Regions from separate parts of the Bradyrhizobium sp. 23AC genome, predicted to be linked through region 4. Evidence: predicted binding sites of a transcription regulator. Region 4 holds the regulator's gene; each other region holds the start of a gene.
The links. Region 4 encodes PhoB, which activates phosphate uptake and scavenging genes when phosphate is short. Its sites were predicted from a motif close to TGTCATNNANCTGTCAT; they were not measured.

Region 1 (7,566 bases), on a different contig from region 4:
CGATTCCCACACCACCATGGTCAACGGTCTGGCCGTGCTCGGCTGGGGCGTCGGCGGCATCGAGGCGGAAGCCTGCATGCTCGGCCAGCCGCTGTCGATGCTGCTGCCCAACGTCGTCGGCTTCAAGCTGAAGGGCGCGATGAAGGAAGGCGTCACCGCCACCGACCTCGTGCTCACCGTGACGCAGATGCTGCGCAAGCTCGGCGTTGTCGGCAAATTCGTCGAGTTCTTCGGCCCCGGCCTCGACAATCTCTCGGTCGCCGACAAGGCGACCATCGCCAACATGGCGCCCGAATACGGCGCGACCTGCGGCTTCTTCCCGGTCGACGCCGCCGCGATCGACTATCTCAAGACCTCCGGCCGTGCGGCGCCGCGCGTCGCGCTGGTGCAGGCCTATGCCAAGGCGCAAGGGCTGTTCCGCACCGCCAAGTCGGCCGATCCGGTGTTCACGGAAACGCTGACGCTCGATCTCGCCGACGTCGTGCCGTCGATGGCCGGTCCGAAGCGTCCCGAAGGCCGCATCGCGCTGCCGTCGGTCGCCGAGGGCTTCTCGCTTGCGCTCGGCACCGAGTACAAGAAGGCCGAAGAGCCCAGCAAGCGCTTCGCCGTCGAAGGCAAGGATTTCGAGATCGGCCACGGCGACGTCGTGATCGCCGCCATCACCTCCTGCACCAACACCTCGAACCCGAGCGTGCTGATCGGCGCCGGCCTGCTGGCCCGTAACGCCGCCGCGAAGGGCCTGAAAGCAAAACCGTGGGTGAAGACCTCGCTGGCCCCGGGCAGCCAGGTCGTCGCCGGCTATCTCGCCGATTCCGGTCTGCAAAAGGATCTCGACAAGGTCGGCTTCAACCTGGTCGGCTTCGGCTGCACCACCTGCATCGGCAATTCAGGTCCGCTGCCTGAGGAGATCTCGAAGTCGATCAACGACAACGGCATCGTCGCCGCCGCCGTGCTCTCAGGCAACCGCAACTTCGAAGGCCGCGTCTCGCCGGACGTGCAGGCGAACTACCTGGCCTCGCCGCCGCTGGTGGTCGCGCACGCGCTCGCGGGCAGCGTCACCAAGAACCTCGCGGTCGAGCCGCTCGGCGAGGGCAAGGACGGCAAGCCGGTGTACCTCAAGGACATCTGGCCGACGACCAAGGAGATCAACGCCTTCATGAAGAAGTTCGTGACCGCGTCGATCTTCAAGAAGAAGTATGCCGACGTGTTCAAGGGCGACACCAACTGGCGCAAGATCAAGACCGTCGAGAGCGAGACCTATCGCTGGAACATGTCGTCGACCTATGTGCAGAACCCGCCTTATTTCGACGGCATGAAGAAGGAGCCGGAGCCGGTCACCGACATCATCGAGGCGCGCATCCTCGCCATGTTCGGCGACAAGATCACCACCGACCACATCTCGCCGGCCGGTTCGATCAAGCTCACCTCACCCGCCGGCAAGTATCTCAGCGAGCACCAGGTGCGCCCCGCCGACTTCAACCAGTACGGCACGCGCCGCGGCAACCATGAAGTGATGATGCGCGGCACCTTCGCCAACATCCGCATCAAGAATTTCATGCTGAAGGGCGCGGATGGAAATATTCCGGAAGGCGGCCTGACAAAGCACTGGCCCGACGGCGAGCAGATGTCGATCTACGACGCCGCGATGAAGTACCAGCAGGAGCAGGTGCCGCTGGTGGTGTTCGCCGGTGCCGAATACGGCAACGGCTCCTCGCGCGACTGGGCCGCCAAGGGCACCCGTCTGCTCGGCGTGCGCGCCGTGATCTGCCAGAGCTTCGAGCGCATCCATCGCTCCAACCTGGTCGGCATGGGCGTGCTGCCGCTGACCTTCGAGGAGGGCACCTCCTGGTCGTCGCTCGGCCTCAAGGGCGACGAGAAGGTCACGCTGCGTGGCCTCGTCGGCGACCTCAAGCCGCGCCAGAAGCTGACCGCGGAGATCGTCTCCGGCGACGGTTCGTTGCAGCGCGTTTCGCTGCTCTGCCGCATCGATACGCTGGACGAGCTCGACTACTACCGGAACGGCGGTATCCTGCACTACGTGCTGCGCAAGCTCGCGGCCTAAACGCGAATTTGTGAACGGTGGCTCACCGCGACGTGAGTAGAAGGTTAAACGAAGGCGGCCTATCACAAGGCCGCCTTCGTGCGTTTGCGGCATGCTCCAGATGGGCCCGCCCGGTGGAAAACCTCCCTTCGGATGGTTGGCCTGGGCGGTTGGGTGTGTCGCGCCCCGTAAGACTACGGTGACCATCCGGCGATAAGATCTCCTTTCCACGAGCAATGGTGTGCGGCGTTCGACATGACAACAATGACGGCTTCTCATCTGGTTTCACGTTGGTCCGGTGTGCTCTGGTCGGGAGCTCTCGGCATCTGTGCGATCGTCGCCGTCATCCGTCCTGCCGAGGCCGATCCCCGCGCCGTTGTCGAATTGTTTACCTCGCAGGGCTGCTCCTCCTGCCCGCCCGCCGACCAGATCATCGGCGATCTCTCCAAAGACCCGTCGATCATCGCGCTGAGCATGCCGATCGACTATTGGGACTATCTGGGTTGGAAGGACACGCTGGCGGATTCGCGCTTCTCTGCACGGCAGCGGGCTTATTCGCGCATGCGCGGCGACCGCGAGGTCTACACGCCGCAGGTCGTGGTCAACGGCTCCACCCATGTCATCGGCAGCGATCGTGTCGGCATCGAGAGCGCGATCGGCAAGACCGACAAGGGCACGGGTGTGATGAGTGTGCCGGTGACGATGTCGCTCGCGGGCAAGCAGATCAACGTGTCGGTGGCGGCGAGCAACGAGCCGGCCGTCTCGCATGGCGAGGTCTGGATCTGTTCGATCGCCAAGTCGGTCCCGATCGCGATCACCCGCGGCGAGAATCGCGGACAGCAGGTCACCTATCACAACGTGGTGCGCAACCTGCTCAAGGTCGGTGACTGGACCGGGCGTTCGGAAAGCTGGACGGTGCCGATCGAGAACCTCACGCGCGACGGCGTCGACGGCGCGGTGGTCTATGTCCAGGACGGCAGCCGCGACAAGCCCGGCACGATGCTGGGTGCGGCGTACACGTCGCTGCACTGATTTCAATTCTCTAGCGTCGTACTCACTGCCAACCTCATGGTGAGGAGCGCGCACTTGCGCGCGTCTACCGGACGATGTCTCGAATCGCCGTGAGAACCATGCAGGCCCGCTCATGCAGCTCGGCCTCGATCCTTCGAGACGCCGCGCGAAGGACGCGCGGCTTCTCAGGATCAGGGGAGAGACCGTTGGCGCTGATGAGAGAAGAATTTCGCCGAAGCAGAAACATCCCGACACAAACAAAAAAGGACCAACTTGCGTTGGCCCTCCTTGTAGCGCGTACAGACCCGATCCTGTTCGACCCCGGGGGGCTGGGGGCTGAGGAATCCGGAACCGAAAGGACCGGGTCAACGCACGTGAGCCTTTTCGCAATGCAGGGCGGCAGTCGCTAGGCGGAAAAGCGGCGAGAGTATGATTCCTGCTAACGATCCCGTGACGGTTTGCCGCGAGGGAGTTCCACCATAGCGTGTGCCCCGATTCGTAACCGATTCGACCGGTTGAATCAGGAGCCTCTTGCGGCGGTGGCCGGTTGGCGCAATCATGCAGCTGTCATGATCCAGGTTCCGGGGACGGTCTTCGCGGATTCGGGTCATGCCGTGCGATGAGGAAGCGCTCCATGAGTCTGTCGGAGGATGCCGATCCGAGCGAGCAGCGCGCGGCGGCGCGCCCCGCCGCGGCGACGACGCAACTGAGCCGGGTGACGTTCAACCGGCTCGAGCTGCACCGTATTCTCAATCTCTACGGCCGCATGGTCGCCGACGGCGAATGGCGCGACTATGCCATCGACTTCCTGAGGGATCGCGCCGTGTTTTCGGTCTATCGCCGTGCCTCGGAAGTGCCGATCTACCGCATCGAGAAGGACCCGCGGCTGGCGCGCAAGCAGGGCATGTACAGCGTGATCTCGGCGACCGGTCTGATCCTGCGCCGCGGCCACGAGCTGGAGCGCGTGCTGCTGGTGATCGATCGGAAGCTGGCGGTGGTGTAGCCACACGACCGGTGCCGTAGGGTGGGCAAAGGCGCGTAGCGCCGTGCCCACGAGCTTTCTCAATCGCCGGGATATGGTGGGCACGCTATCGCTTTGCCCACCCTACGAGACCTACTTTGTCGGTACGCTCCTCGCGCCCTCGCCGAGGTCGCGCTGCATCATCACCGTATCAAGCCAGCGGCCGAATTTCAGCCCGACATTGGGATGTGTGCCGATCATCTTGAAGCCGCCCCTGGTGTGCACGCCGATCGAGCCGGCATTGGCGGAATCGCCGATCACCGCGATCATCTGGCGGAAGCCGCGCGCCTCGCATTCGGCGACCAGTCGCTCCAGCAACTTTGATCCGACACCGCGGCGGTGGAAGGAGGGATCGAGATAGATCGAGTTCTCGACCGTGAAGCGGTAGGCCGGGCGCGGGCGGTAGGCGCCGGCATAGGCATAGCCGGCGACGCGGCCGTCGAGGATGGCGACGAAATAGGGATAGCCGCCGTCGACCAGCGCGCGATAACGGCGCGTCATCTCCACGAGGTCAGGCGGCTCCAGCTCGAACGTCGCGGTGCCCTCGCGGACGGCCTGCTGGTAGATGGCGGTGATGGCGGGAAGGTCGGCCTCGGTTGTAGGCCTGATTTCAGGTGCGGACATGGGGCAAGATTAGAGCCTTCCCGCTTCCGCTGAAAGGGGCAACGGTGTTGCCACACCCGTCATTGCGAGCGCAGCGAAGCAATCCAGAAATGCATCCGCGGAGGGACTCTGGATTGCTTCGCTGCGCTCCATCCGGGCTACGAGCGCCCCCGCGCCCAAACAAAAACCCCGGCCTTTCGGCCGGGGTTCCTATCCGTTCTCTCGTCGTTGCGCTTAGTCGCGCTGACCGAGGAGCTGCAGCAGCAGCGTGAACAGGTTGATGAAGTTCAGGTACAGCGACAGCGCGCCGGTGATGGCCGCACGCTCTGCGATGTCACCGCCGGCCGAGGCGTAGCCGTAGATGTAGTCGTTCTTCAGCCGCTGGGTATCCCAGGCGGTGAGGCCCGCGAACACCAGCACGCCGACCACCGACACGATGAACTGCAGCATCGAGCTCGCCAGGAACAGGTTCACCAGGCTCGCGATGATGATGCCGATCAGGCCCATGAACAGGAACGAGCCCATGCCGGTCAGGTCACGCTTGGTGGTGTAGCCGTACAGGCTCAGCGCACCGAAGGTGGCCGCGGTGATGAAGAACACCCGCACGATCGAGGTGTGCGTGAACACCAGGAAGATCGACGACAGCGAGATACCCATCAGCGCCGCGAACACCCAGAACAGGATCTGGGCGGTCGAGGGAGCCAGACGGTTGATGCCCGCCGAGATCACGAACACCATGGCGAGCGGCGCGAGCATGAACAGCCATTTCAGCGGGCTGACGAACATCGCGTAGCCGAACGGCGTCAGGAACAGCTTGCCGACGCGGACGGCGTCCGCGGTCGGGACATCAGTCACGGCAGCCATGTAGACGCCGAGCGCGGCAAGGCCAGTGATGGCCAGGCCAATGCTCATGTAGTTGTAGATGCGCAGCATATAGGCGCGCAGGCCGGCATCGACCGTCGCGGCGTCAACACGCCCGGCGGCCCTGCCGAAAGGAGAAGCGTAGTTACGGTCTAGGTCCGACATGGTCGAATTCCCGTTGGTTGGTCCGGTCCGGCACGAGGGTCGCCATGCCGCCGGTTCGTCAAACTCTATCTCGGATACCGACGCCAACCGACTAAATTTTGGCTAACAATCGGGGCTCCGAACCCATTCGATATGTGGGAAACTAACACATTCGCTGCAACCTTCCACGCGCGGCTGAATGTCGCCCTTGGCGGCAATCCTGACGCGAACCTGACGAGCAGTCGTGGTTAATCGCAGAAATCGTGCGATTTCGCTCTCGCGCGGCCCTCCGCTACATTTTGTCACAAATTCCGCAACACCGTGGCGGGCTTTTTGTTCAACGCCAGCAGCGTGCCCGCGAGCCCGAGCCCGACCGTGACGACAAGCGCGGCCGCGACCACGCCCGCCGCGCTGCCGGCCTGCCAGACGAAGCTCAGCGTCATCAGCCGCGTCACGATCATCCAGGCCGCGATGCTGCCGGAGATCACGCCGAACACCGCGGTCGCGAGCCCGATCAGAAGGTATTCGAGCGCATAGGCGCCGAGCAGCCGCAGCCGCGTCGCGCCCAGCGTCTTCAGGATCACCGCATCGTAGACCCGGTGGCGATGGCCGGCGGCGAGCGCGCCGCCGAGCACCAGGATCGCCGAGATCAGGGTCACGGCGCTGGCACCGCGGATCGCCAGCGCCAGATTGGTCACGACAGAGCCGACCGTCTCCATCACCTCGCGCACGCGCACGCTCGTCACCATCGGATAGGCGTCGGCGACCTGCTTGATGATCTTGCCGTCGCCTGCCGCAGTTCCGCCCGTTTCCGTCAGCGTCGCGATATGGGTGTGCGGCGCGCCCTTGAAGGCGTTCGGCGAGAACACCAGAACGAAGTTGATGCCCATCCCCTGCCAGTCGATGGTGCGCAGATTGCCGATTCTAGCCGGGATGTCGCGGCCGAGCACATTGACCACGACCTCGTCGCCGAGCTTGAGGCCGAGCCCGTCGGCGATCTTCTTCTCCATCGAGACCAGCGGCGGGCCGGAATAATCGGCGCTCCACCATTCGCCCTCGACCACCTTGGAGCCTTTCGGCAGCTCGCCGGTATAGGTCAGGCCGCGGTCGCTCTGCAGCACCCACTCCGAATCGGTCGTCGGCTTGAGCTCCTCGGCGCGCACGCCGCGCGCGGCGACGATGCGCCCGCGCAGCATCGGTACGTCCTCGACCGTCGCGCCCGGCGCGATCCGGCGCAGATAACCGTCGAACTGCTCGGCCTGCGTGCTCGGGATGTCGATGAAGAAGAAGGACGGCGCGCGGTCCGGCAGGGCTGCGAGGAACTGCCGGCGCAGATTGCCGTCGATCTGGGTGATGGTGACGAGCACGGCGAGCCCGAGCCCCAGCGACAGCACCACCGAGGGCGTCAGCGCGCCCGGCCGGTGGATGTTGGCGATCGCCAGCCGCAGCATCGGCAGCCGCGTCCGCGGCAGCCGCCGCGCGATCGCCATCAGCAGGGCGGCGATGCCGCGTAGCAGGGCGAACACGACGGCCGAGGAGGCCACGAACACCGCCGCGATGCGCTTGTCGAACGACAATCCGATCACGACCGCGATCAGCAGCGCGATCACGACGGCCATGAACACGAGATAGCTCGCGCGCGGCCGATGCCATTCCGAGCTGATGGTGTCGCGGAACAGCGCGGCCACCGGCACGTCGTGGACGCGCCCGAGCGGCCACAGGCCGAAGGCGAGCGCGGTCAGGAGGCCGTAGACGAAGGACAGCGCGAGCTCGTCGGCATGCACGGCCGGCACCACCGGCAGCGGCAGCAGCTTGCCGAACAGGCCGACGATCGCGAACGGCATCGCGGCGCCGAGCGCAAGGCCGATGATCGAACCGATGCCCG
Region 2 (7,566 bases), 160 kb from region 4:
GCGGGTGTGCTCGCGATCGCGATCCACTCCACCGGCGCACTCGGAAAGCTGTTCTCGGAAATCGTCGAGAACGCCGACATGAAGCCGGTCGAAGGCATCCGCTCGACCGGCGCGAGCTGGCTGTCCTGCATGCGGTTCGCCGTCGTGCCGCAGGTGACCGCGGGCTATGCCAGCTATGCGCTGCTGCGCTTCGAGATCAATGTCCGTGAAGCCTCCGTGATGGGCTTCGTCGGTGCCGGCGGCATCGGCCAGGAACTCGTCGTCGCGATCCGCAAATTCTACTATTCGGACGTCAGCGCCATTCTGCTCACCATCATCGTCACCGTGTTCATCATCGATATCAGCACCGGTTGGCTGCGCGGCCGCCTGTTCGGCAAGGAGGCGCGGACGTGACGAGGCGGCAAGCGGTCGACACGCGAGAGCTTCGCGCGCGCTATCCCGATGTGTTCGACCGGCCGGCCTCGGCGCGGCTTGCCACACCGGCGATGATCGTCGCGGCGTTCGCGATCCTCATTTACGGCCTGGTCGATCTCGACTTCTCGCCGTCGCGCTTCTTCGCCGGTCTCAGCCAGCTCGGCTGGATCACCTTGATGATGATCCCGCCTGACCCCGGATCGTCGCTCCCGATCTATCTGAAGGCGCTCGGCGAGACGCTGTCGATCGCGCTGCTCGGCACGACGCTGGCCGCGGTATTCGCGCTTCCCGTCAGCCTGCTCGCAGCGCGCAACGTGGTGCCGTCGAAACTGTTGCGTTTTCCTGTCCGCCGCGTCCTGGATTCGATCCGCGGCGTCGACACGCTGATCTGGGCGCTGGTTTGGATCAACGTCGTCGGGCTCGGCCCGTTCGCCGGCGTGCTCGCCATTGCGGTGTCGGATTTCGGCGCCTTCGGAAAGCTGTTCTCGGAGGCGATCGAGGGCGCCGACCAGAAGCAGGTCGAGGGCATCCGCGCCTCCGGCGGCAGCCCGCTGCACGAGATCCGTTTTGGCCTGTTGCCGCAGGTCCTGCCCGTGATCGCCGGGCAGGTGCTCTATTTCATCGAATCCAACACGCGCTCGGCCACCATCATCGGCATCGTCGGCGCCGGCGGCATCGGCCTCCAGCTCGCCGAGCAGATCCGCGTGCTGGAATGGCAGAAGGTGTCGTTCCTGATCCTGATGATCCTGGTCGCAGTCGCCGCGATCGATTTCGTCTCGGGCAAGCTGCGCTTTGCGATCATTGGGCGAAGGGCTGTCGCCTGATCACAGGTGCCGTAGGGTGGGCAAAGCGCAGCGTGCCCACCATCTTTAACGATCGAGGAGATCGTGGGCACGGCGCGAAGTGCGCCTTTGCCCACCCTACGGCTCCGGTGTCGTCGAGAGAGCCCTACGACTCCACCAAAAACTCCACGCGCTCCGCGGCAAACCGCGAATGCTTGGTCACCAGCGGCTTGCCCTGGAGATCGTGGTCGGTCGCATCGACCACGAGGATCGGCCGCCCCAGCGCCAGATCGAGCCGGACCGCGTCGGTGGCGTCGACGATACCGGCGGTGATCCGGGTCGCGCCGCGGCGATAGTCGCGGACGCCGTAATGTTCCAGCAGCTTCGTCATCGAGCGCGTCGCCGCGAACACGGCGCCGGCACCTGGAAACAAGTCCGCCGACAGCCATGTGGTGGAGACGCAGATTGGCGTGCGATCGGCAAGGCGAATCGCTTCGATTCGAACAAGAGGCGCGCCGGCCTTCAGGCCGAGCTCGCGTGCCAGCTCACGGGTCGCGACATCGTCCGTCGCCTCGATCAACTGCCCGCGCGGCTCGCGGCCGCCGGCGCCGACGATCTCGGAGAAGCGGGTACGCGAGCGCAGGGGATAAGCGAGCTTCTGCGCTTCGACATAGGTTCCGCTGCCGCGCTCGGCGCGCACGAGGCCGCGCTCGGCAAGGGCCGCCAGCGCGCGCCGCACGGTGTGGCGGTTCACCCGATAGCTTTCGGCGATCTCCATCTCGCCCGGCAATTTGTCGCCGGCCGCAAAGCGGCCGTCGGCAATGCCGCGCTCGATGCCGTCGGCAACGAGGCGCCATAGCGCGACGCCAGACGACGCAGTGTCTTGCATGCTCATATCGCCGGCCAGCCTAGCCCAGAAATCACAGCTTTGTCACGAAACAGTCATGGCGCTCCCGTATGAAGTTGTCTATTATCATAGACAACTTCGATGCGGCAAGTTCTGTCAAAGGTTCGGTGGATCAGGTGACCCAGCACAACAACCAGCAAGCCCAGCGCCAGGCCGCCATGGCCGTGCTGGCGCACGCGGAGGCGGGCGAGATCGCCGCCCGCCTCCGCAACTTGGCTGTCCCGGCCCATCAGGATTTGCGCGCGCCCGAAAACGGCCTCGTCATGCTGCGCGGCCGGGTCGGCGGCGACGGCGCGCCGTTCAATCTCGGTGAAGCCACGGTGTCGCGCGCCGCGGTGCGGCTCGCCAGCGGCGAGGTCGGGTTCGGCTACACGCTCGGGCGCGACGGTGAGAAGGCGCGGTTGATCGCGCTGTGCGATGCGCTGGTGCAGTCGAGGGATTTTGGCACGGCGGTCGAGCGGGACGTTATCGCCCCGTTGCGTGAGCAGCTTATGGCTGGCCGCGCGCAGGCAGCGGCCGAGACCGCTGCAACGAAGGTTGATTTCTACACCATGGTGCGCGGTGAGGGGTGAGATCATGACCACGATTGCGGAACTGCCGCCGGGCTTCGCCGACAAGGTGCTGTCGGCGCAATCGACCTTTCGCTCTGTCATGGACGCGATGGCGCGGCCCGGGTCGGTCCAGCGCATCGTGCCGGGGGCGGGGACGCCCGACAGGATGATGCGCGGCACCGCCGCGATCGCGCTGACGCTGTTCGACCACGACACGCCGCTCTGGCTCGACGCGCGGATGGCGGAGAGCCCGAACGTGGTGAAATGGCTGAAGTTCCACACCGGCGCGCCGGTGGTGCAGGATTCCTCCATCGCGAGTTTTGCGCTGATCAGTGACGGCGGTGCGCTGCCGCCGCTTGAATGCTTCGCGCTCGGGACCAGCGAATATCCGGATCGGTCCACCACGGTGATGCTGCAGGTCGATAGCCTCGACGCAGGACGTAGTTTCGAGCTGCGCGGCCCCGGCATCGACGGCGTCGCCATGCTCAATGCGGCGATCAGACCTTTCGATTTGTTCGAGCGTCTGCGTGTCAACGAGGCGCTGTTTCCGCGCGGCATCGATGTGGTGCTGGTCGCCGATGACGCCGTGGTCGCGATCCCCCGCACCACGCGAATCGTGAGCAAGGGAAGCTAGAAGCATGTATGTCGCAGTCAAAGGCGGCGACCGCGCCATCGAGAACGCCCATCGCCTGCTCGCAGACAAGCGGCGCGGCGACCGAGGCGTTCCGGAGGTCACGCTCGACCAGATCTCGGAACAGCTTGGGCTGGCCGTGGACCGCGTCATGAGCGAAGGCTCGCTCTATGACCGCGAGCTCGCGGCGCTCGCGATCAAGCAGGCGCGCGGCGATCTGATCGAGGCGATCTTCCTGGTTCGCGCCTTCCGCGCCACGATGCCGCGTTTCGGCGCGAGCGAGCCGGTCGACACCGGCGCGATGCGCGTGCAGCGGCGGGTGTCCTCGACCTTCAAGGACATTCCCGGCGGGCAGATCCTCGGGCCGACCTTCGACTACACCCATCGCCTGCTCGATCCCGCGCTCGCCGAAGGCTTCGTGCCGGAGGCGCCGGCAACGGCGGAAGCCTCGACGGCGCCGACGCCGCGCGTGACCGACATTCTCGGCCGCGACGGGCTGATCGAATCCTCACCGCAGGCGGAGGACGGCGCCAGCGTCGGCGATCTCACCCGCGAGCCGCTGAATTTTCCAGCGGAGCGTGACCTGCGCCTGCAGAACCTCGCGCGGGGCGACGAAGGTTTCCTGCTGGCGATGGGCTATTCCACCCAACGCGGCTATGGCCGCAACCATCCTTTCGCCGGCGAGATCCGCTTCGGCGAGGCCGAGGTGGAATTTTTGGCGGAAGACGTCGGCTTCGCCGTGCCGCTCGGCTCGATCGAGCTCACGGAGTGCCAGATGGTCAACCAGTTCAAGGGCTCCGCGACGGAAGCGCCGTGCTTCACCCGGGGCTATGGGCTCGCCTTCGGCCAGAGCGAGCGCAAGACGATGTCGATGGCCCTGGTCGACCGCGCGCTCCGCGCCCGCGAGCTCGGCGAGGAGGCACTCGCCCCGGCGCAAGATGAAGAATTCGTGATGTCGCATTCGGACAACGTCCAGGCCACCGGCTTCGTCGAGCATCTGAAGCTGCCGCATTATGTCGACTTCCAGTCCGAGCTCGGCCTGCTCCGCAAGCTGCGCAAGGAATTCGCTGACGCCCAAGCGCCTGACGCCATGAAGGAGGCCGCGGAATGAACGCGCCTGCCTACAATTTCGCCTATCTCGACGAGCAGACCAAGCGGATGATCCGCCGCGCGATCCTGAAGGCGATCGCCATTCCCGGCTATCAGGTGCCGTTCGCCAGCCGCGAGATGCCGATGCCCTACGGCTGGGGCACCGGCGGCGTGCAGGTCACCGCTGCGATCCTCGGTCCCGCCGACGTGCTGAAGGTGATCGATCAAGGCTCCGACGACACCACCAACGCGATCTCGATCCGGAAATTCTTCGCCAAGACCGCCGGCGTTGCCACGACCACGGCGACTGAAGATGCGACCGTGATCCAGACGCGTCACCGCATCCCGGAAGCGACGTTGCACGCAGACCAGGTGCTGGTCTATCAGGTGCCCATCCCGGAGCCGCTGCGTTTCCTCGAGCCGCGCGAGACCGAGACGCGGCGCATGCATGCGCTCGCCGAATATGGCCTGATGCATGTGAAGCTCTATGAGGACATCGCCCGCTTCGGTCACATCGCCACCGCCTACGCCTATCCGGTCAAGGTCAACGCGCGTTATGTGATGGATCCGTCGCCGACGCCGAAATTCGACAATCCCAAGATGGACAATTGCCCGGCGCTGCAGCTGTTCGGCGCCGGCCGCGAGAAGCGCATCTATGCGATCCCGCCTTACACGAAGGTGGTGTCGCTCGATTTCGAGGACCATCCGTTCGAGCCGTACCGCTTCAACGCGCCCTGCGCGCTCTGCGCTGCAGAGAATTCTTACCTCGACGAGATCGTCACCGACGACAAGGGCGGGCGGATGTTCGTGTGCTCGGACACCGATTATTGCGAGAGCCGCCAGGCCGCCGGCCATCACGGCAGCCTCAGCTCCGCGCCGTACAAGGAGAAGGCGCAAGGAGGCACAAATGGTTGATCAGGCCGCGCTCGAAAACGACCAGCCGCTGCTGATCGCGACCTCCCTCAGCAAATCCTTCGGCCGCATCGCCGCCTGCCGCGACGTCTCCTTCTCGCTCTATCCCGGCGAGGTGCTGGCGATCGTCGGTGAATCAGGTTCGGGCAAGTCGACGCTGCTGCAATTGCTGTCGGGCCAGCTCGCGGCCAGCGGCGGCCACGTGTCCTATCGGATGCGCGACGGCGTCGCCCGCGATCTCGCCTCGCTCGGCGAAGCCGAGCGGCGCTTCCTGTACCGCACCGATTGGGGTTTTGTGCATCAGGATCCCGCCCAGGGGTTGCGCATGGCAGTCTCGGCCGGCGCCAATGTCGGCGAGCGGCTGATGGCGGTGGGCTGGAATCACTATGGCCGCATCCGCGAGACTGCGTCCGACTGGCTCACCCGCGTCGAGATCGACACCGCCCGCATCGACGATGCGCCGCGCACCTATTCCGGCGGCATGCGCCAGCGCCTGCAGATCGCGCGCAATCTCGTCACCGAGCCGCGGCTGGTGTTCATGGACGAGCCGACCGGCGGCCTCGACGTCTCCGTGCAGGCGCGCCTGCTCGACCTCCTGCGCAGCCTCGTCGCCGAGCTGCAGCTCGCCGTCATCATCGTCACCCACGACCTCGCCGTCGCGCGGCTCTTGTCGCACCGCGTGATGGTGATGAAGGGCGGCCGCGTCATCGAGACCGGTCTCACCGACCAGGTGCTCGACGATCCCCGCGAGCCCTATACGCAACTCCTCGTCTCCTCGATCCTGCCGCCATGACTTTCCATATGAGTTCTCCAATGACCGCCATGATCGACATCACTGATGCCAACAAGACCTTCACCATGCACCTGCAGGGCGGCATCGAACTGCCTGTCGTCAGTGGCGTGACCTTCCGGGTCAACGCGAGCGAATGCGTCGTGCTGTCGGGGCCATCAGGCGCCGGCAAGTCCTCGATCCTGAAAATGATCTTCGGCAATTACCGCTGCGATAGCGGCCGCATCGGCATCCGCCACCGCGGCACGCTGATCGATCTCGCCGCCGCCGAGCCGCGGCAGGTGCTGAACGTCCGCCGCTCGACCATCGGCTATGTCAGCCAGTTCCTGCGCGCGGTGCCGCGCGTAGCCACCATCGACGTCGTCGCCGAGCCGCTGATCGTGAACGGCATGCCACGCACTGATGCGCAGCAGCGCGCAGGTAGCCTGCTGCACCGCCTCAACATTCCCGAGCGGCTCTGGCAGCTTCCGCCCGCGACCTTCTCCGGCGGCGAGCAGCAGCGCGTCAACATCGCGCGCGGCTTCATCTCCGACCTGCCGATCCTGCTGCTGGACGAGCCGACCGCCTCGCTCGATGCCGCCAACCGCGCCGTCGTGGTCGAGCTGGTCGCCGAGAAGAAACGCCAGGGCGTCGCCATGGTCGCCATTGTCCATGACGACGAAATCCGTCATCTGATTGCCGACCGTATCGTCGACGTCACCAGCTTCGCCGCCGCGGCCTGAGGGAAATGGAAATGAACGTCAAGCCGAAGGACATTGTGATCGCCAACGCCAGAATCGTGCTGGCTGACCGGGTGATCGAACAGGGCTGGCTCGCTCTTGCCGACGGACGCATCGCCGAGATCGGCGATGGCAGGGCGCCTGCGGGTGCCGAGGATGCCGGCGGCGATTTGATCATGCCGGGCCTGATCGAGCTGCACACCGACCATCTCGAAGCCCATTACGTGCCGCGGCCAAAGGTGTTCTGGAATCCGGTTGCCGCCGTGATCTCCTATGACGGCCAGCTCGCCACGTCAGGCATCACCACCGTGTTCGATTCGCTCCGGGTCTGGCGCGAGGACGGCGCCGAGGAGGTCGACGGCCGCGCCGGCGTGCTCGCCGCCGCGATCACGACCGCGCGCGACGCCAGCCTGCTGCGCGCCGACCACTTCCTGCACCTGCGCTGCGAGATCCCGATGCCGAGCGTGGTCGAGGAGGCCAGGGAGCTGATCGACCGTCCCGACGTCAAGCTGATGTCGCTGATGGACCACACGCCCGGCCAGCGCCAGTTCCGTGACGAGGTGAAGCTGCGCGACTATTACCGCGGCAAGGGCGGCGGCAAAACCGATGCCGAGCTCGACGAGCTGTTCGCAAAGCGCTTCGAATATCAGAGGCTCTATGCCGCGACCAACATGCGCGAGATCGTGGCGTTGGCGCATGGTCACAATATCCCGCTTGCGAGCCACGACGATACCACCGAGGAGAACGTCGCGGATGCCGTGCGCGATCGCG
Region 3 (7,566 bases), on a different contig from region 4:
AGGCCTGACCAGCGTCGCGCCGCGCTTTTCGGCGATGCCGCGCGAGATCGCCTCGCGGTCGTCGCGGTCGCGGTCGTACAGCACGACCTCGGCGCCATAGGATTTGGTGCGCTCGCGCTTCGACAACGGCGCATCCGCAGGCATCACGATGGTCGCCTGCATGTCGAGGATTTTTGCCGCCGCCGCCACGCCCTGGGCGTGGTTGCCGGAGGAGAACGCCACGACGCCGCCGGCGCGCTTGTCCTGCGGGATCGAGAACACCTTGTTGAAGGCGCCGCGGAACTTGAACGAACCGGTGCGCTGGAGCATCTCCGGCTTCAAGAACACCTTCGCACCGACGCGCTCGTTGAGCACGGGAAAGGACAATAGCGGGGTGCGGATGGCGTAGGGCGCGATCACGCGCGCCGCGGCGTCGATATCGGCGGGGCCGATCGGGAGGAGCTGTTCTGTCATGGCCGAATGTTATCGCGGCCAATGAGGCCCGGGCAAGACACCTCCGCGAGAGGATTTCGTCCTCGTCAGGCCACGAAGCGAGGCTGTTCCGCGCCGTTTCGGCCCGGCAGCACCGCTCCGACTGCTCTTATGCTGTCCACGAAGGCGCGGGCCGAGGCTTCCCAGGTGTAATTGGCGGCGAATTCGACACAGTCCTGCCGGGAGATATCCAGCGCCGCGAAGCAGGCGCTGCGTAGGTCGTGATCGAGGGCGCCGACCGGGGCCTCGCCGATGACGTCGCGGGGGCCCTTCACCGGGAAAGCGGCCACCGGCAGACCGCTTGCGAGCGCTTCCAGCAGCACCAGGCCAAAGGTGTCGGTCTTGCTCGGAAACACGAAGACGTCGGCGGCCGCATAGATATCCGCCAGTTCCTCGCCGTGCTTCTCGCCGAGGAAGATCGCATCGGGATAGGCCTCTTCGAGCGAGGCGCGCGCGGGGCCGTCACCGACGATCACCTTGGTCCCGGGCAGATCGAGATCGAGGAAGGCCTCGAGGTTCTTCTCCACCGCAACGCGGCCGACCGACAGGAACACCGGTGCCGGCAGGCAGAGGTCGATGGCGCGGGGATGGAACAATCCCGTGTCGACGCCGCGCGGCCACAGCACGACGTTATCAAAACCGCGCTCGGTCAACTCGCGGGCGAGCGCAGGCGTTGCCGCCATCACGGCGCGGCTGGGCGCGTGGAAGCGGCGCAGCGCCCGCCAGATCAGCGAGCCCGGCACCGGCACGCGGGCGCGGACATATTCGGGAAAGCGGGTGTGGAAGCTGGTCGTGAACGGAAGCCTGCGCTGGCGGCAATAGCGACGGACCATCAGGCCGATCGGCCCTTCGGTCGCAATGTGGATGCTGTCGGGGCGCGCCTCCGCGATCAGCTTCGCAATGCGAGCGGGACGCGGCATCGCCAGACGCACATCGCGATAGCTCGGCATCGCGAAGGTGCGGAACGATTGCGGTGTCAGGAACGTGAATTCGACGCCGAGGCTTTTGCCGGCGTCGGCGAGCTTGGTCAGCGTCCGAACCACACCGTTGACTTGCGGGTGCCAGGCGTCGGTCGCGACCAGGATGCGCATCAGGCGGCCTCTGTTATGCAGCTCTGGCTGCAACCTGCGGGACGGCTGCCGGCTTCTGCAAATGATCCGCCCAGGTGATGATCTCGAAATGGCCGTCGTCGTGCTCGACCAGGGCTGTGCAGCTCTCGACCCAGTCGCCGCAATTCATGTAGCGGATGCCGCCCTCGTCGCGGATCACGGCGTAATGGATGTGGCCGCAGATCACCCCGTCGGCGTCGTGGCGCCGCGCCTCGGCGGCAAGAGCCTGCTCGAACGCGCCGATATAATTGACGGCGTTCTTGACCTTCTGCTTGGCCCATTGCGACAGCGACCAATAGGGCACGCCGAACAGGCGGCGGAAGAAGTTGACGAAGCGATTCATCTGGATCGCGAAGTCGTAGGCCTTGTCGCCGAGATGGGCGAGCCAGCGCGCGTTCTGCACTACGAGGTCGAAGATGTCGCCGTGGATGACGAGATAACGCTTGCCGTCCACGCCGGTGTGGACGGTGTTCTCGACCACGTCGATGCCGCCGAAATGCGTGCCGTAATAGTTGCGCAGGAACTCGTCGTGATTGCCGGGAATGTAGACGACCTTGGCGCCCTTGCGCGCCTTGCGCAGCAGCTTCTGCACGAGGTCGTTGTGGGATTGCGGCCAGTTCCAGCTCGATTTCAGCGCCCAGCCGTCGACGATGTCGCCGACGAGATAGATCGTGTCGGCATCATGGTAGCGCAGGAAGTCGAGCAGAAGATCGGCTTGAGAACCGCGGGCTCCGAGATGAACGTCGGAGATGAACAACGTGCGAAAGCGCCGCTCCGGGCTCTCGTCACTCACATCGTAACTTCCCATGCGCCAGCCTGTAACAATGTCCCGTGACAGGGGGATGACCGATTGAACTTTTGAGGCACCTTCAGATACGAATCACGCTTTGCCTCGCCCTCCCCGCGAATATCAGTCGCATGCGACAATCAGGCGACATGGCGCCGCAGGGGGGCCGCAAGGACCCCTTCCCTTTGAGAACGGTTCCTGCGGCCATCCTTCGAGACGCCCGCTTTAGGCGGGTTCCTCAGGATGAGGACCGAATGCGCGGCAGCAGTTTCAATGGGCACGGTGCTGCTTAGCCTCATCCCGAGGAGACCGCGCAGCGGTCGTCTCGAAGGACGAGGCGTGCGCTCAGATAGTGCCCGCCTCAGTAGAACCTGTGGAAATGATGGATCGGCCCGTGGCCATGACCGACGCTGAAGCGGTCGGCGGCTGCTATGGCCGCGCTGATCCAGGCCTTGGCGTTGCGCACGGCAAGCTCCAGACCTTCGCCCTTGGCGAGTCCCGCCGCGACCGCCGAGGATAACGAGCAGCCGGTGCCGTGGGTGTTGCGTGTGGCAACGCGCGGCGCCGCAAGCGCGATCGTGCTTTCGGACGTGACGAGATAGTCGGTGCTCTCGGCGCCCTCGCCGTGCCCGCCCTTGATCAGGACCGCACGGCAGCCGAGCGCCAGCAGGCGACGCCCCTGGCTTTCGATCTCGGCCTCGCTTGCCGCGACCGGCTCGTCGAGCAGAGCCGCGGCTTCCGGCAGATTGGGCGTGATCACCGACGCCAGCGATATCAGTTTTGTGCGGAGCGCGTCGACGGCCTCGGATGCCAGCAGGCGGTCGCCGGAGGTTGCCACCATCACGGGATCGAGCACGACATGCCCCGGCGACCGGCGCGACAGCGCGGCCGCGATCGCATCGATGCTGGCGGCCTGGGCCACCATGCCGATCTTCACTGCGCCAATGTCGAGATCGGAAAACACCGCATCGATCTGCGCGGTGACGAACTCGGCCGGGACCGGGTGAATGCCGGTGACGCCGCGCGTGTTCTGCGCCGTCAGCGCCGTGATGGCGGAGGCACCATAGACGCCGAGCGCGGCGAAGGTCTTCAAGTCGGCCTGGATGCCGGCGCCGCCGCTCGAATCGGAGCCCGCGATGGTGAGTGCGACCGGGGTCGTCATCGCCGGACACCTTTGCTGGATACGGACACAGCCATGGCCTGTCCTAGCGCGGCCGTGGAACACCGGCAAGCGCGCCGAGCCGTGTCCGACAGTGATTCGCGACGCCGTGTATTCCCTGCGAATCAGGCAAAGCGCGGGCCGGCTCGCCCCGCAATCGTGCGGACTTGAAAATGCAACCGCGCTGGACCCTTGGTATAGTCTCGAACCTCACCTGCTTCGCCGAAGAGCGCGAGGTGAGAGTGGAACTGTCCAGCGACACCCATGTTGCGGGCTCCCGGCCCGCAAGCCGCCTGGAACGGAATCTTGGGGTGGAATGATGTGGGCCTTTTTTGAACGTCTCCTCGACTCGTCCATGCTGTCGCCGCACGGCATCTGCCTGTTGTGGGAGCCTGAGCTGATCTGGCTTCACGTCGTTTCCGACGCCTGCATCGCCGCCGCCTATTTTTCGATTCCGTTTGCCCTTGCGATTCTGGTCACCAAGCGGCGCGACCTCAAGTTCGGCTGGGTCTACTGGGCGTTCGCGATCTTCATCATGGCGTGCGGCCTGACCCATGTGCTGTCGATCTACACGCTCTGGGTCCCGGTCTATGGCATCGAGGGCATGGTCAAGGCGGCGACCGCGGTGGCATCCGTGGTCACGGCGGGCGCGCTCTGGCCGCTGTTGCCGAAGATCCTGACGATCCCCTCGCCGTTCGAGCTGCGGCAGGTCCAGGCCGCGCTCGAGGAGGAGGAAATCAAGAGCCGGGACGCGACGCTGCTGCTCCAACAGGTCAGCGACGCCCAGCGCGCGATGCGCGAGAGCGTGGCGCGCCTCACCGCGATCGTCGAGACCGCGGTCGACGGGGTCATCCTGTTAGACGCGCAGGACCGCATCCTGCTGTTCAATCCGGCCTGCGAGCGCTTGTTCGGCTACTCTGCCGACGAGGTCATGGGCCGGAACGTCGGGATGCTGATGCCCGCGGCGGGAACGGCGCCCGACAGCCACGCAAGGCATTTCGCGACCGCCGGCGAGGCCATCGGCCTGCGCAAGGACGGATCGACCTTTCCGATGGACGTGTCGGTCGGCCGGACCCGGCAGGACGGCGAATTGATCTTCGTCGGCATCGTCCACGACCTGACCGCGCGCAAGCTGACCGAGCAGCAGCTCCAGCAGGCGCAGAAGATGGAGACGGTCGGCCAGCTCTCCGGCGGCATCGCCCACGACTTCAACAACCTGCTCACCGTCATCATCGGCAACGCCGAGCACCTGAGCGAGCAGCTCAAGGCCAGGCCCGACCTGCGCCGCTTTTCCGAGGACATCTGCCAGTCGGGCGAACGGGGTGCCGAGCTGACGCAGCGCCTGCTCGCATTCAGTCGCCGCCAGTTGCTGCAGCCCCAGACGATCGATTGCCGCGGCCTGCTCGAGTCCATGTTCAAGCTGCTCAAGCGCACCTTGCGCGAAGACATCGAGATCCGGACGGCCTCCAGGCCCGGCACGATCGTGGCCTTCGCGGATCGGGCCCAGCTCGAATCCGCCGTGCTCAACCTTGCGCTCAATGCGCAGGATGCCATGCCGGCCGGTGGCCACCTGACCCTGAGCGCGGAGTTGACGACACTCGACGACGACTATCGCGCCCTTCACCCCGAAGTCGCATCCGGCAGCTACGTGTTGATCTCGATCACCGACGACGGCGAAGGCATGATGCCCGAGGTCACCCGGCGCGCCTTCGAGCCGTTCTTCACCACCAAGGAGGTCGGCAAGGGCTCGGGCCTTGGGCTCAGCATGGTCTATGGCTTCGCCAAGCAATCCAATGGCCACGTCTCGATCTACAGCGAGCCGGGCCTTGGGACGACGGTCCGGATCTATTTGCCGCGCGCGGACATCGGATCATCGCACGCCGAGCTTTCCGATGGCGAGGACGCGGCGCCCCGAGGATACGAGACGATCCTGATCGCCGAGGACGATCCGTTCGTTCGCTCCTCAGCCATTCGCAGGGTGGAAGCTCTCGGATATCGCGTCGTTGCCGCGGTCAACGGCAAGGAGGCCTTGCAGCAGCTGCGCACCGAGCCCGGTATCGACATGCTGTTCACCGACATCGTGATGCCCGGCGGCATGAGCGGCTGGGAGCTCGCCGACCAGGCGCGCCGGATTCGCCCCGGTCTGCCGGTCCTGTTCACCTCGGGCTACGCGCTGGAGACCCTGGTCGAGCAGGGCCACGCGCATGCGCAGGCGATCGTGCTGACCAAGCCCTATCGCAAGGTCGAGCTCGCCCAGCGGCTCAGAGACGCATTCGCCGCGGCGGTGGTGACCTCCTAGGCGTGGGGCCCGCATCTGGTGGCCGGCAAGTCCGCTTGCTAAATGGTGCCGGGTTTGGCCTATTAGCCGCCAGATACGCTTTCGGAGTGCCCGCGATGGTTCCTTTTTTCGTCCAGATCAAATGCAAGCTCGGCCAGTCCTATACGGTCGCCAATGCGCTTGCCGAAGCCGAGATCGCTTCCGAGATCTACTCCACGGCCGGCCAATACGACCTCCTGGTGAAGTTCTACGTCGACAAGGACACCGACATCGGCCATTTCGTCAACGAGAAGGTGCAGGTGCTGCCGGGCATCCAGGACACCCTCACCATCATCACCTTCAAGGCGTTCGGCGCCAGCTGAGCTAACCAGCTTCCTTGCGCTTGGGCCGCGGCGGACCGTCGACCGGCGGCAGCGATTTGAGATAGTCCGCCATCGCCGCAATATCCGCCTCGGACAATTGCGAGGTGTTCTTGATCACACGCTTCATCGCGCCGCCGGCGCTGTCGCCATCGGGCAATTCGCCGGTTTTGAGGAAATAGGCAAGATCCTTCGCGCTCCATTCGCCGAGGCTCTTCTGGGTGATGTTGGGCACCCAGCCCTCGCCTTCCGGATTGGGCCCGCCGGCAAAGCGCTGGCCCCGGCTGATGCCGCCGAGCGCGTTGCGCGGACTATGGCATTCGGCGCAATGGCCAAAACTGTTGACGAGATAGGCGCCGCGACTCCATTGCGGCGACTTGGTACCGTCGGCGACAAAAGGCTTGTCGTCCAGAAACAGGAATTTCCAGACGCCGATGTTGCGGCGGATGTTGAACGGAAAGCCGACGTCGTGGTCACGCACCTTGCCAGCAACGGGCGGCAGCGTCTTCAAATAGGCGAAGAGATCGAGCACGTCCTCGCGCCTTGCGTGCTGATAGGACGTATAGGGAAAGGCAGGAAAATAATGCTGGCCGCCTGGCGAAACCCCGTGCATTACCGCGTTGACGAAGTCGGCGTCGGTCCATTTGCCGATGCCGTCGTTCAGATCGGGAGAGATGTTCGGCGCGTAGAACGTTCCGAATGGCGATTTGATCGCGACGCCGCCGCCGAGCCTGACACGGTCGGGCTGGTTGGGCGTGGCATGGCAGGACGCGCAGCCCCCGGCGTTGAACATGGCCTCGCCATTGGCAAGGTTCGCCACATGGGCCGGCGCGTTGCCCACGGCCGCCACCACCGGCGCGCTGAGCCACCAATAGACGCCGGCAGCAATGAAGCCGGCGAGCAGCCCTGCGAGAATTGTTCGTTGCAACATGGGTATCCATTCACTCGACACGGCGAACCTAAGACCGATGTCGCCGCGGCTCCAGCCACGAAGAATTTAGCCCGCCTTGGCCGGAAACGGGAATAAACTGAAATGCCGGCTGTTGAAAGTTTGGCAGCCCGAACGGGTTCAGCAGGGAGAATGTCATGAACAAGACCGTCATTGCCGCCTTAGCACTCGGTGCCATTGCCTTTGCAGGTCCGGCCAGCGCCGAAAAGCTGAAAGCAACGCTCGACGGCAAGTCCGAGGTGCCGGCAACGACCACCAGCGGCACCGGAACCGCCGATCTGGACTATGATGCCGCCAGCAAGAAGCTGTCGTGGACGGTCACCTACTCCGGGCTCTCCGGCCCTGCTACCGCCGCCCATTTCCACGGCCCCGCGGAGGCCGGCAAGAACGCCGGCGTCGCGCTCGCGATCCCGAATGCGACCACCAGCCCCGTGAAGGGCGAAGCGACGCTGAC
Region 4 (7,566 bases):
TCAACCTGACGCTGGGCGCCAACCGCGTCACGGCGTTCATCGGCCCGTCGGGCTGCGGCAAGTCGACCCTGCTGCGCATCTTCAACCGGATGTACGACCTCTATCCGGGCCAGCGCGCCACCGGTCAGCTCATGCTGGACCAGACCAACATTCTCGACCCCAGGCTCGACCTCAATCTGCTGCGCGCCCGGGTCGGCATGGTGTTCCAGAAGCCGACGCCGTTCCCGATGACGATCTACGAGAACATTGCCTTCGGCATCCGCCTCTACGAGAAGATCTCGAAGTCCGAGATGGACGACCGCGTCGAGAAGGCGCTGCGCGGCGGCGCGCTCTGGAACGAGGTCAAGGACAAGCTCAACGCCTCCGGCCTGTCGCTCTCCGGCGGCCAGCAGCAGCGCCTGTGCATCGCCCGCACCGTCGCGGTGCGGCCTGAAGTGATCTTGTTCGACGAGCCCTGCTCGGCGCTCGATCCGATCTCGACCGCCAAGGTCGAGGAGCTGATCCAGGAACTGTCCGAGAACTACACGATCGCGATCGTCACCCACAACATGCAGCAGGCCGCGCGCGTCTCCGACAAGACCGCCTTCATGTATCTCGGCGAGCTGATCGAGTTCGACGACACCAGCAAGATCTTCACGTCGCCGAGCGACCGGCGCACGCAGGATTACATCACCGGCCGGTTCGGCTGAGGAGACGCGACATGGGTACTGAACATACCGCAAAAGCTTTCGACACCGACCTCCAGGAGCTCACCCGCCTGGTCGCCGAGATGGGCGGCATCGCCGAGCGCATGATCGTCGATTCCGTCGACGCGCTGATCCGCCGCGACGTCGCGCTCGGCCAGCGCGTCGTCACCATCGACGCCGAGCTCGACGCGCTGCAGAAGCGCATCGAGGAACGCGCGGTGCTCACCATCGCCCGCCGCCAGCCGATGGCGGTGGATCTGCGCGAGATCGTCGGCGCCATGCGCGTTGCGACCGACCTCGAGCGCATCGGCGACCTCGCCAAGAACATGGGCAAGCGCGTCGCCGCGCTGGAGACCGACTTCCATCCGCTGAAACTGTTCCGCGGCCTGGAGCACATGACCGACCTCGTGCAGCAGCAGGTCAAGTCGGTGCTGGACGCCTATGCCGCGCATGATCTGCCGGCGGCGATGGCGGTGTGGAAGGGCGACGAGGAAGTCGACGCGATCTGCACCTCGCTGTTCCGCGAGCTCCTCACCTACATGATGGAGGATCCGCGTAACATCTCGTTCTGCATCCATCTGATGTTCTGCGCCAAGAACATCGAGCGGATCGGCGACCACGCCACCAACATCGCCGAGACCGTGTTCTACATGATCGAGGGCCAGGCGATCACCGACAAGCGGCCGAAGGGCGACATGACAACCTTCGCCACGACGGTCCCGAATACCTGAAGACTTGAAGGAGCGACGACCCGATGGGCGCACGCATTATGGTGGTTGAGGACGAGGAAGCTCTCACCGAGCTGCTTCGCTACAACCTCGAAGGCGACGGCTATGACGTCGAGACGGTCATGCGCGGCGACGACGCCGACACCCGCCTCAAGGAGCACATCCCGGACCTGATCGTGCTCGACTGGATGCTGCCGGGCCTGTCGGGCATCGAGCTGTGCCGTCGCCTGCGCACGCGGCCCGACACCAAGCAGCTCCCGATCATCATGCTCACCGCGCGCGGCGAGGAGAGCGAGCGGGTGCGGGGACTTGCGACCGGCGCCGACGACTACATCGTCAAGCCGTTCTCGGTGCCGGAGCTTTTGGCGCGCGTGAAGGGCCTGCTGCGCCGCGCCAGTCCTGAGCGGCTCGCGACAGTGCTCGCCTATGGCGACATCGAGCTCGACCGCGACAAGCGCCGCGTGGCGCGCTCGGGCCGGCCGATCGATCTCGGCCCGACCGAATATCGTCTGCTGGAGTTCTTCCTGGAGCATCCCGGCCGCGTGTTCTCGCGCGAGCAGCTGCTCGACAGCGTCTGGGGCCGCGACATCTACATCGACGAGCGCACCGTCGACGTCCATATCGGCCGCCTGCGCAAGCTGCTCAATCTCGGTCGCGAGCAGGACCCGATCCGCACCGTCCGCGGCGCCGGCTACGCGCTCGACGATCGCTTCGCGAAGGCGGAGCAGACGTAAGGTTTGCTCGCGATAAGCCAACAAAAAAGCGCGCCGGCCAGCGCGCTTTTCTTTGTCTCGATGTCGCCTGAGCCCGTGCTCAGCGCGGACCCGGCTTCGCCGGCGCGCGACGGCGATCCGCCGCCGGCTGATACGCCACGCGCGAGTGCTGGGCGCAGTAGGGCAGGCCGGACAGCGCCTTGCCGCCGCAGAAGAAGAAATCCGGGCTCGAGGGATCGCCGACCGGCCAGTGGCAGGTCGCCTCGTTCAGCTCGAGCAGCGACAGCCGCTGGCTCATCGGCACCACGTTGTCGTAGGTGACCGGTTCAGCCTCCACCTCGACCTCGAAGGCCTGTGCCAGCGCGGTGTTGCCGCGCGCGATGGGGCGGGTCACCCGCATCATGTGCTGCGCGGGACGCGCCTTGCGCGGCCGGGGCGCTGCCGATGAAGGGCTCTTGGCGCGGCCGGACAGACCGAGCCTGTGCACTTTGCCGATCACGGCATTGCGGGTCACATTGCCGAGCTCAGCTGCGATCTGGCTGGCCGAAAGTCCGGCCTCCCAGAGCTTTTTCAGCTGCTCGACGCGATCGTCGGACCAGGTCAAAACCGTCATTGCACCCTTTCCCTCGCTACGCGCCAGCCATCCTGGGGCCTCGCAGCGATTGCCTAAGTCTTCAAAAACCCGTGCCGCCAGAATCCCTTAAGGCTCGCCGGACGCGTGACTGACGCCCGAACGTTTACGCCGGTACATGAGGACTCTTGAGATCAGAACCGCTGCACGAGATGTCGTATCTGACAATCCAAACGCTACAATATGGCGTGACTCCCGCGCAAGAGTCCGCCGACTCGCTTCCACATGTTCCGTGGTGAAAACCCGCAAAATCGGCACCGCAAGACTACGGATTCAGCGTTTCCCGAGGCTTTCCGGGCGGCATTGACACCCGTCTTGCCAAGCATAAGATAGTCCCGCGTGCCGCCCTTAAAAGGCGGCACGTTTCGTTTTCCGGGCCGGTCGATGGTGCGTTGCGCAATGCACGCGTCACACCGTCCTCAACATTCAAGTGACATCATGACTAACAGCGCAGCGCCGCATTTGCTCCCCGTTTTCGCCAGAGCCGACCTCGGCTTCGAGCGCGGCGAAGGCTGCTGGCTGATCGCGACCAATGGCGATCGCTATCTCGATTTCACCTCGGGCGTGGCTGTGAATGCGCTCGGCCATTGCCATCCGCATCTGATCAAGGCGCTGCAGGAGCAGGCGACGAAGCTCTGGCACATGTCGAACCTGTTCCAGAGCCCGGATGGCGAGAAGCTCGCCAACCGGCTTTGCAACGAGAGCTTTGCCGACTTCGTGTTCTTCTGCAATTCGGGCGCCGAAGCGCTGGAGGGCGTGATCAAGCTGGTCCGGCATCATCACTTCTCCAAGGGCCATCCGGAACGTTATCGCATCATCACCTTCGAAGGCGCGTTTCATGGCCGCACCCTGGCAACGCTCGCGGCGACCGGCTCTGCAAAATATCTCGAAGGCTTCGGTCCGCCCATGGAAGGCTTCGACCAGGTGCCGCATGGCGATATCGAGGCCGTCAAGAAGGCGATCGGCCCGCACACCGCCGGCATCCTGATCGAGCCGATCCAGGGCGAGGGCGGCGTGCGCTCGGCAACGCCGACCTTCCTCAAGGCGTTGCGCCAGCTTTGCGACGAGAAGGGCCTGCTGCTCGCCTTCGACGAGGTGCAGACCGGCATGGGCCGGGCCGGCGATCTGTTCGCCTATCGGCGCACCGGCGTCACACCTGACGTGATGTCGCTGGCGAAGGCGCTCGGCGGCGGCTTCCCGATCGGCGCTGTGCTGGCGACCGCGGATGCGGCAGCCGGCATGGGGCCCGGCTCGCACGGCTCGACCTTCGGCGGCAATCCGCTGGCGATCTCCGCGGCCAATGCGGTGCTCGACGTCATGCTCAAGCCCGGCTTCTTTGACCACGTGCAGAAGATGTCGCTGCTGCTGAAGCAGAAGCTCGCCTCCGTGATCGACCGTCATGGCGATGTCGTCAGCGAAGTGCGCGGCGAGGGCCTTCTGATCGGCATCAAGGCCGTGGTGCCCTCCGGCGATCTCGTCGCGGCACTGCGCAATGAAAAACTGCTCACGGTGGGTGCCGGCGACAATGTCGTGCGTTTCCTGCCGCCACTGATCGTGACCGAAGCCGAGATCGAGGACAGCGTCGGGCGGCTCGAGCGCGCCTGCGCCGCAATCTCGTCCAGCCAGACCAAGCGGGCGGCAAGCTGATGAGCAAGTCCCCGAAGCACTTCCTCGATATCAACGAGCTGCCGCTGTCGGAGCTCAAGACCATGCTCGCGGCGTCCTCCGCCATGAAGGCGAAGCAGAAGGCGCAGCAGCCGGTCAGGCCGCTCGAAGGCAAGACGCTGGCGATGATTTTCGAGCGCCCGTCGACCCGGACACGCGTGTCGTTCGACGTCGCGATGCGCCAGCTCGGCGGCGAGCCCATCATGCTCACCGGTGCCGAGATGCAGCTCGGCCGCGGCGAGACCATCGCCGACACCGCGCGCGTGCTGTCGCGCTATGTCGATGCCATCATGATCCGTATCCTCAACCACGATGCGCTGCTGGAGCTTGCGGCCAACGCCACCGTGCCCGTCATCAACGGCCTGACGCGGCGCTCGCATCCCTGCCAGGTGATGGCCGACCTCATGACCTATGAGGAGCATCGCGGCCCGATCGAGGGCAAGACGGTGGCCTGGACCGGCGACGACAACAACGTGCTGGCGTCCTGGGCTCACGCCGCTGAGCGCTTCAAATTCCAGCTCAATGTCGCAACGCCGCCGGAGCTCGCGCCGAAAAAAGCGATGCGCGACTTTATCAAGGCGACCGGCGCGCCGATCATGCTCGGCACCGATCCGGAGGCCGCCGTGAAGGGGGCCGACTGCGTCGTCACCGACACCTGGGTGTCGATGGGCGACAAGGAAGGCGAGCATCGTCACAACGTGCTCAAGCCCTATCAGGTCAACGGCAAGCTGATGTCGCTGGCCAAACCCGATGCGTTGTTCATGCACTGCCTGCCCGCCCATCGCGGCGAGGAGGTCACCGATGACGTGATCGACGGTCCGCAATCGGTCGTGTTCGACGAGGCCGAAAATCGCCTGCACGCGCAGAAGGGCATTCTGGCCTGGTGTTTTGACGCGGTGAAGTAAGGGCGCTCGAAGCCCGGCCGCGGCCTCACACACAACTGTCGTCCCGGACAAGCGCGCCTAAAGCGCGCGCAGATCCGGGACCCATAACCACAGGAAGTCGTTTGGCGAGGGCTCGGAGTTGTCATCGCTGGCTGCAACGTAGTCCTGTGGTTATGGGTCCCGGATCTGCGCTTCGCTACGCTACGCTTGTCTGGGACGACAGCGACCTTGAGACGGCTTGATACAGTCCAATTCGCATCCGGAACACGTCACCCAGCGCCCCTTCCATTTTTCACCCACCGACCCCAGATAACGCCCATGGTTTCCCAATCCCCTCAGATGAAAGCCGGCCCCGAAGGCCCGGTTCGCGCGCCATCAGCGGTTCCGATTGATGACGCGGTGTTGCCCTACGAGGTCGACGCGCTCGACGTGCGCGGGCGCCTGGTGCGGCTTGGCCCGGCGCTCGACGAGATCCTGACCAAGCACGATTACCCCGCGCCGGTCGGCAAGCTGCTCGGCGAGGCCATCGTGCTGACGACGCTGCTCGGCTCGGCGCTGAAATTCGAGGGGCGCTTCATCCTGCAGGCCCAGACCGACGGCCCGGTGTCGTTCCTGGTCGTCGACTACATGGCGCCGGATCGCCTGCGGGCCTATGCGCGCTTCGATGCCGCGCGTCTCGGCGATACCAGGGATTCCGGCACGCTGCTCGGCCGCGGTCATCTCGCCATGACCATCGACCAGGGCCCCGACATGAGCCGCTATCAGGGCCTGGTCGCGCTCGACGGCGGCAGCCTCGAAGACGCCGCCCACGAATATTTCCTGCGCTCCGAGCAGATCCCGACGCGCGTGCGCCTCGCGGTTGGCGAGGAGTGGCGCTCCAACGACGGCGGCAAGCATCGCTGGCGCGCCGGCGGCATGCTGATGCAGTTTCTGCCGAAGGCGGCGGAGCGCGCGCGGCAGGCCGATCTGCATCCCGGCGATGCCCCCGATGGCGTCGAGGTGCACAGCGTTGCCGAAGACGACGCCTGGGTCGAGGCGCGTTCGCTGATCGAGACCGTCGAGGACGTCGAGCTGATCGATCCCGAGCTCTCCGGCGAGCGGCTGTTGTTCCGCCTGTTTCACGAGCGCGGCGTGCGCGTGTTCAATCCGATGGTCCTCAAGGCGCAATGCTCCTGCTCGCGCGATGCGGTCGCCTCGATGCTCAAGAGCTTCTCGCCCGACGACCGCGCCGCCATGGTCAAGGACGACAAGGTCGTCGTCACCTGCGAGTTCTGCAGCTCGGTGTACGATTTCACGCCGGACGAGGCCGGCGTGGAGGATGCGTAGCGAGCTCTCGTAGGGTGGGCAAAGGCGCACTTGCGCCGTGCCCGCGATCTCTCGATGACGACCAAAAACGTGGGCACGCTTCGCTTTGCCCACCCTACGGCAGCTTGCTGTGTCGCCCTCTGTCAATCCGCCTTGCCAAAAATATTCCACTTTACCGAAATTCGGTTTCGGCGTATGTGTCGCCCATCCCGGTTCACCCAAGAGGGGCGATGATGTGTCGTCACTATCGCGAGCCGGGCTTGCGGTGGACGCGGCAGCGTCGGCACGAGAGGTGCGGGCAGGGCGGGTAGTCCCTGTGAGCCCGAGGCTTCGTGTGGATGAGCGGCGCTGACCAGTTCGTCTCGCCACATTCTTTCGGCAACGTCGACAAGGCCGGGAGATAATGTGGTGACCAGCGAATGCGCGTACGGCAAAACCGTGTGGTCCAGGCCGTCGTTGCTACGGTCAAGCCTTTCGAAGATGCGCGCGAGCCCAACCGGGTGGACGGCATCGTCAATTCGAACGGCGAGGGAGGCCAGAACGAACTCGGCTCCCGGGAGATCACGGCATAAGCCGTCCAACCATCGCGCAGGGAAGGCCGAGTGATCGGCGACACCTGTATGCTGCTGTGCGGTCTTTTTGCGTGTGCTTTTCGCGCAGCAGACCGCGGGTGCCAGCCGGCACCCGGTCTTCCCTGCGCCCTCTTGGCTTTATGAGGGTGAAGCGACGAAGCAAAGCTCGGGCGATTCAAGCCGCGAGGCTGCGAAGGCGTGTCTGTGAGCTGAGCTGCGTGCCACAAACTCGATATCGTAGGGTGGGCAAAGCGCAGCGTGCCCACGCCTTGTTGCTCATGGAGGGAGATTGTGGGCACGGCGCTATGCGCCTTTGCCCACCCTACGGCACTGCCGTTGAGATGTGCACTGGAGCATCGCGATGTCGCCTCATCCGCAAGCG

Region 1: RAD10_RS35445 (DUF2794 domain-containing protein) is a predicted target of PhoB. The motif match lies at 3,607-3,623, and genes of this name have one in related genera.
Region 2: phnF (phosphonate metabolism transcriptional regulator PhnF) is a predicted target of PhoB. The motif match lies at 2,126-2,142, and genes of this name have one in related genera.
Region 3: RAD10_RS38175 (UDP-2,3-diacylglucosamine diphosphatase) is a predicted target of PhoB. The motif match lies at 2,412-2,428, and genes of this name have one in related genera.

Annotation. Positions count from the first base shown of each region.
Region 1 is NZ_JAVAYN010000023.1:42,524-50,089, forward strand. Features, by position in the region: gene acnA (aconitate hydratase AcnA) at 1-2,062, shown strand, start outside; gene RAD10_RS35440 (DUF1223 domain-containing protein) at 2,297-3,073, shown strand; gene RAD10_RS35445 (DUF2794 domain-containing protein) at 3,687-4,055, shown strand; gene RAD10_RS35450 (GNAT family N-acetyltransferase) at 4,167-4,697, opposite strand; gene RAD10_RS35455 (Bax inhibitor-1/YccA family protein) at 4,911-5,702, opposite strand; gene RAD10_RS35460 (ABC transporter permease) at 5,984-7,566, opposite strand, start outside.
Region 2 is NZ_JAVAYN010000001.1:238,890-246,455, reverse strand. Features, by position in the region: gene phnE (phosphonate ABC transporter, permease protein PhnE) at 1-393, shown strand, start outside; gene phnE (phosphonate ABC transporter, permease protein PhnE) at 390-1,238, shown strand; gene phnF (phosphonate metabolism transcriptional regulator PhnF) at 1,363-2,091, opposite strand; gene phnG (phosphonate C-P lyase system protein PhnG) at 2,211-2,675, shown strand; gene phnH (phosphonate C-P lyase system protein PhnH) at 2,680-3,288, shown strand; gene RAD10_RS01145 (carbon-phosphorus lyase complex subunit) at 3,293-4,396, shown strand; gene RAD10_RS01140 (alpha-D-ribose 1-methylphosphonate 5-phosphate C-P-lyase PhnJ) at 4,393-5,289, shown strand; gene phnK (phosphonate C-P lyase system protein PhnK) at 5,282-6,079, shown strand; gene phnL (phosphonate C-P lyase system protein PhnL) at 6,100-6,798, shown strand; gene RAD10_RS01125 (alpha-D-ribose 1-methylphosphonate 5-triphosphate diphosphatase) at 6,810-7,566, shown strand, end outside.
Region 3 is NZ_JAVAYN010000029.1:46,468-54,033, forward strand. Features, by position in the region: gene RAD10_RS38165 (threonine/serine dehydratase) at 1-453, opposite strand, end outside; gene RAD10_RS38170 (glycosyltransferase family 4 protein) at 519-1,562, opposite strand; gene RAD10_RS38175 (UDP-2,3-diacylglucosamine diphosphatase) at 1,576-2,388, opposite strand; gene thiD (bifunctional hydroxymethylpyrimidine kinase/phosphomethylpyrimidine kinase) at 2,729-3,529, opposite strand; gene RAD10_RS38185 (PAS domain S-box protein) at 3,843-5,825, shown strand; gene RAD10_RS38190 (Lrp/AsnC ligand binding domain-containing protein) at 5,921-6,166, shown strand; gene RAD10_RS38195 (c-type cytochrome) at 6,168-7,094, opposite strand; gene RAD10_RS38200 (CHRD domain-containing protein) at 7,250-7,566, shown strand, end outside.
Region 4 is NZ_JAVAYN010000001.1:396,894-404,459, reverse strand. Features, by position in the region: gene pstB (phosphate ABC transporter ATP-binding protein PstB) at 1-689, shown strand, start outside; gene phoU (phosphate signaling complex protein PhoU) at 701-1,417, shown strand; gene phoB (phosphate regulon transcriptional regulator PhoB) at 1,441-2,148, shown strand; gene RAD10_RS01935 (GcrA family cell cycle regulator) at 2,228-2,740, opposite strand; gene RAD10_RS01930 (aspartate aminotransferase family protein) at 3,197-4,405, shown strand; gene argF (ornithine carbamoyltransferase) at 4,405-5,328, shown strand; gene RAD10_RS01920 (Hsp33 family molecular chaperone) at 5,626-6,633, shown strand; gene RAD10_RS01915 (hypothetical protein) at 7,032-7,184, shown strand.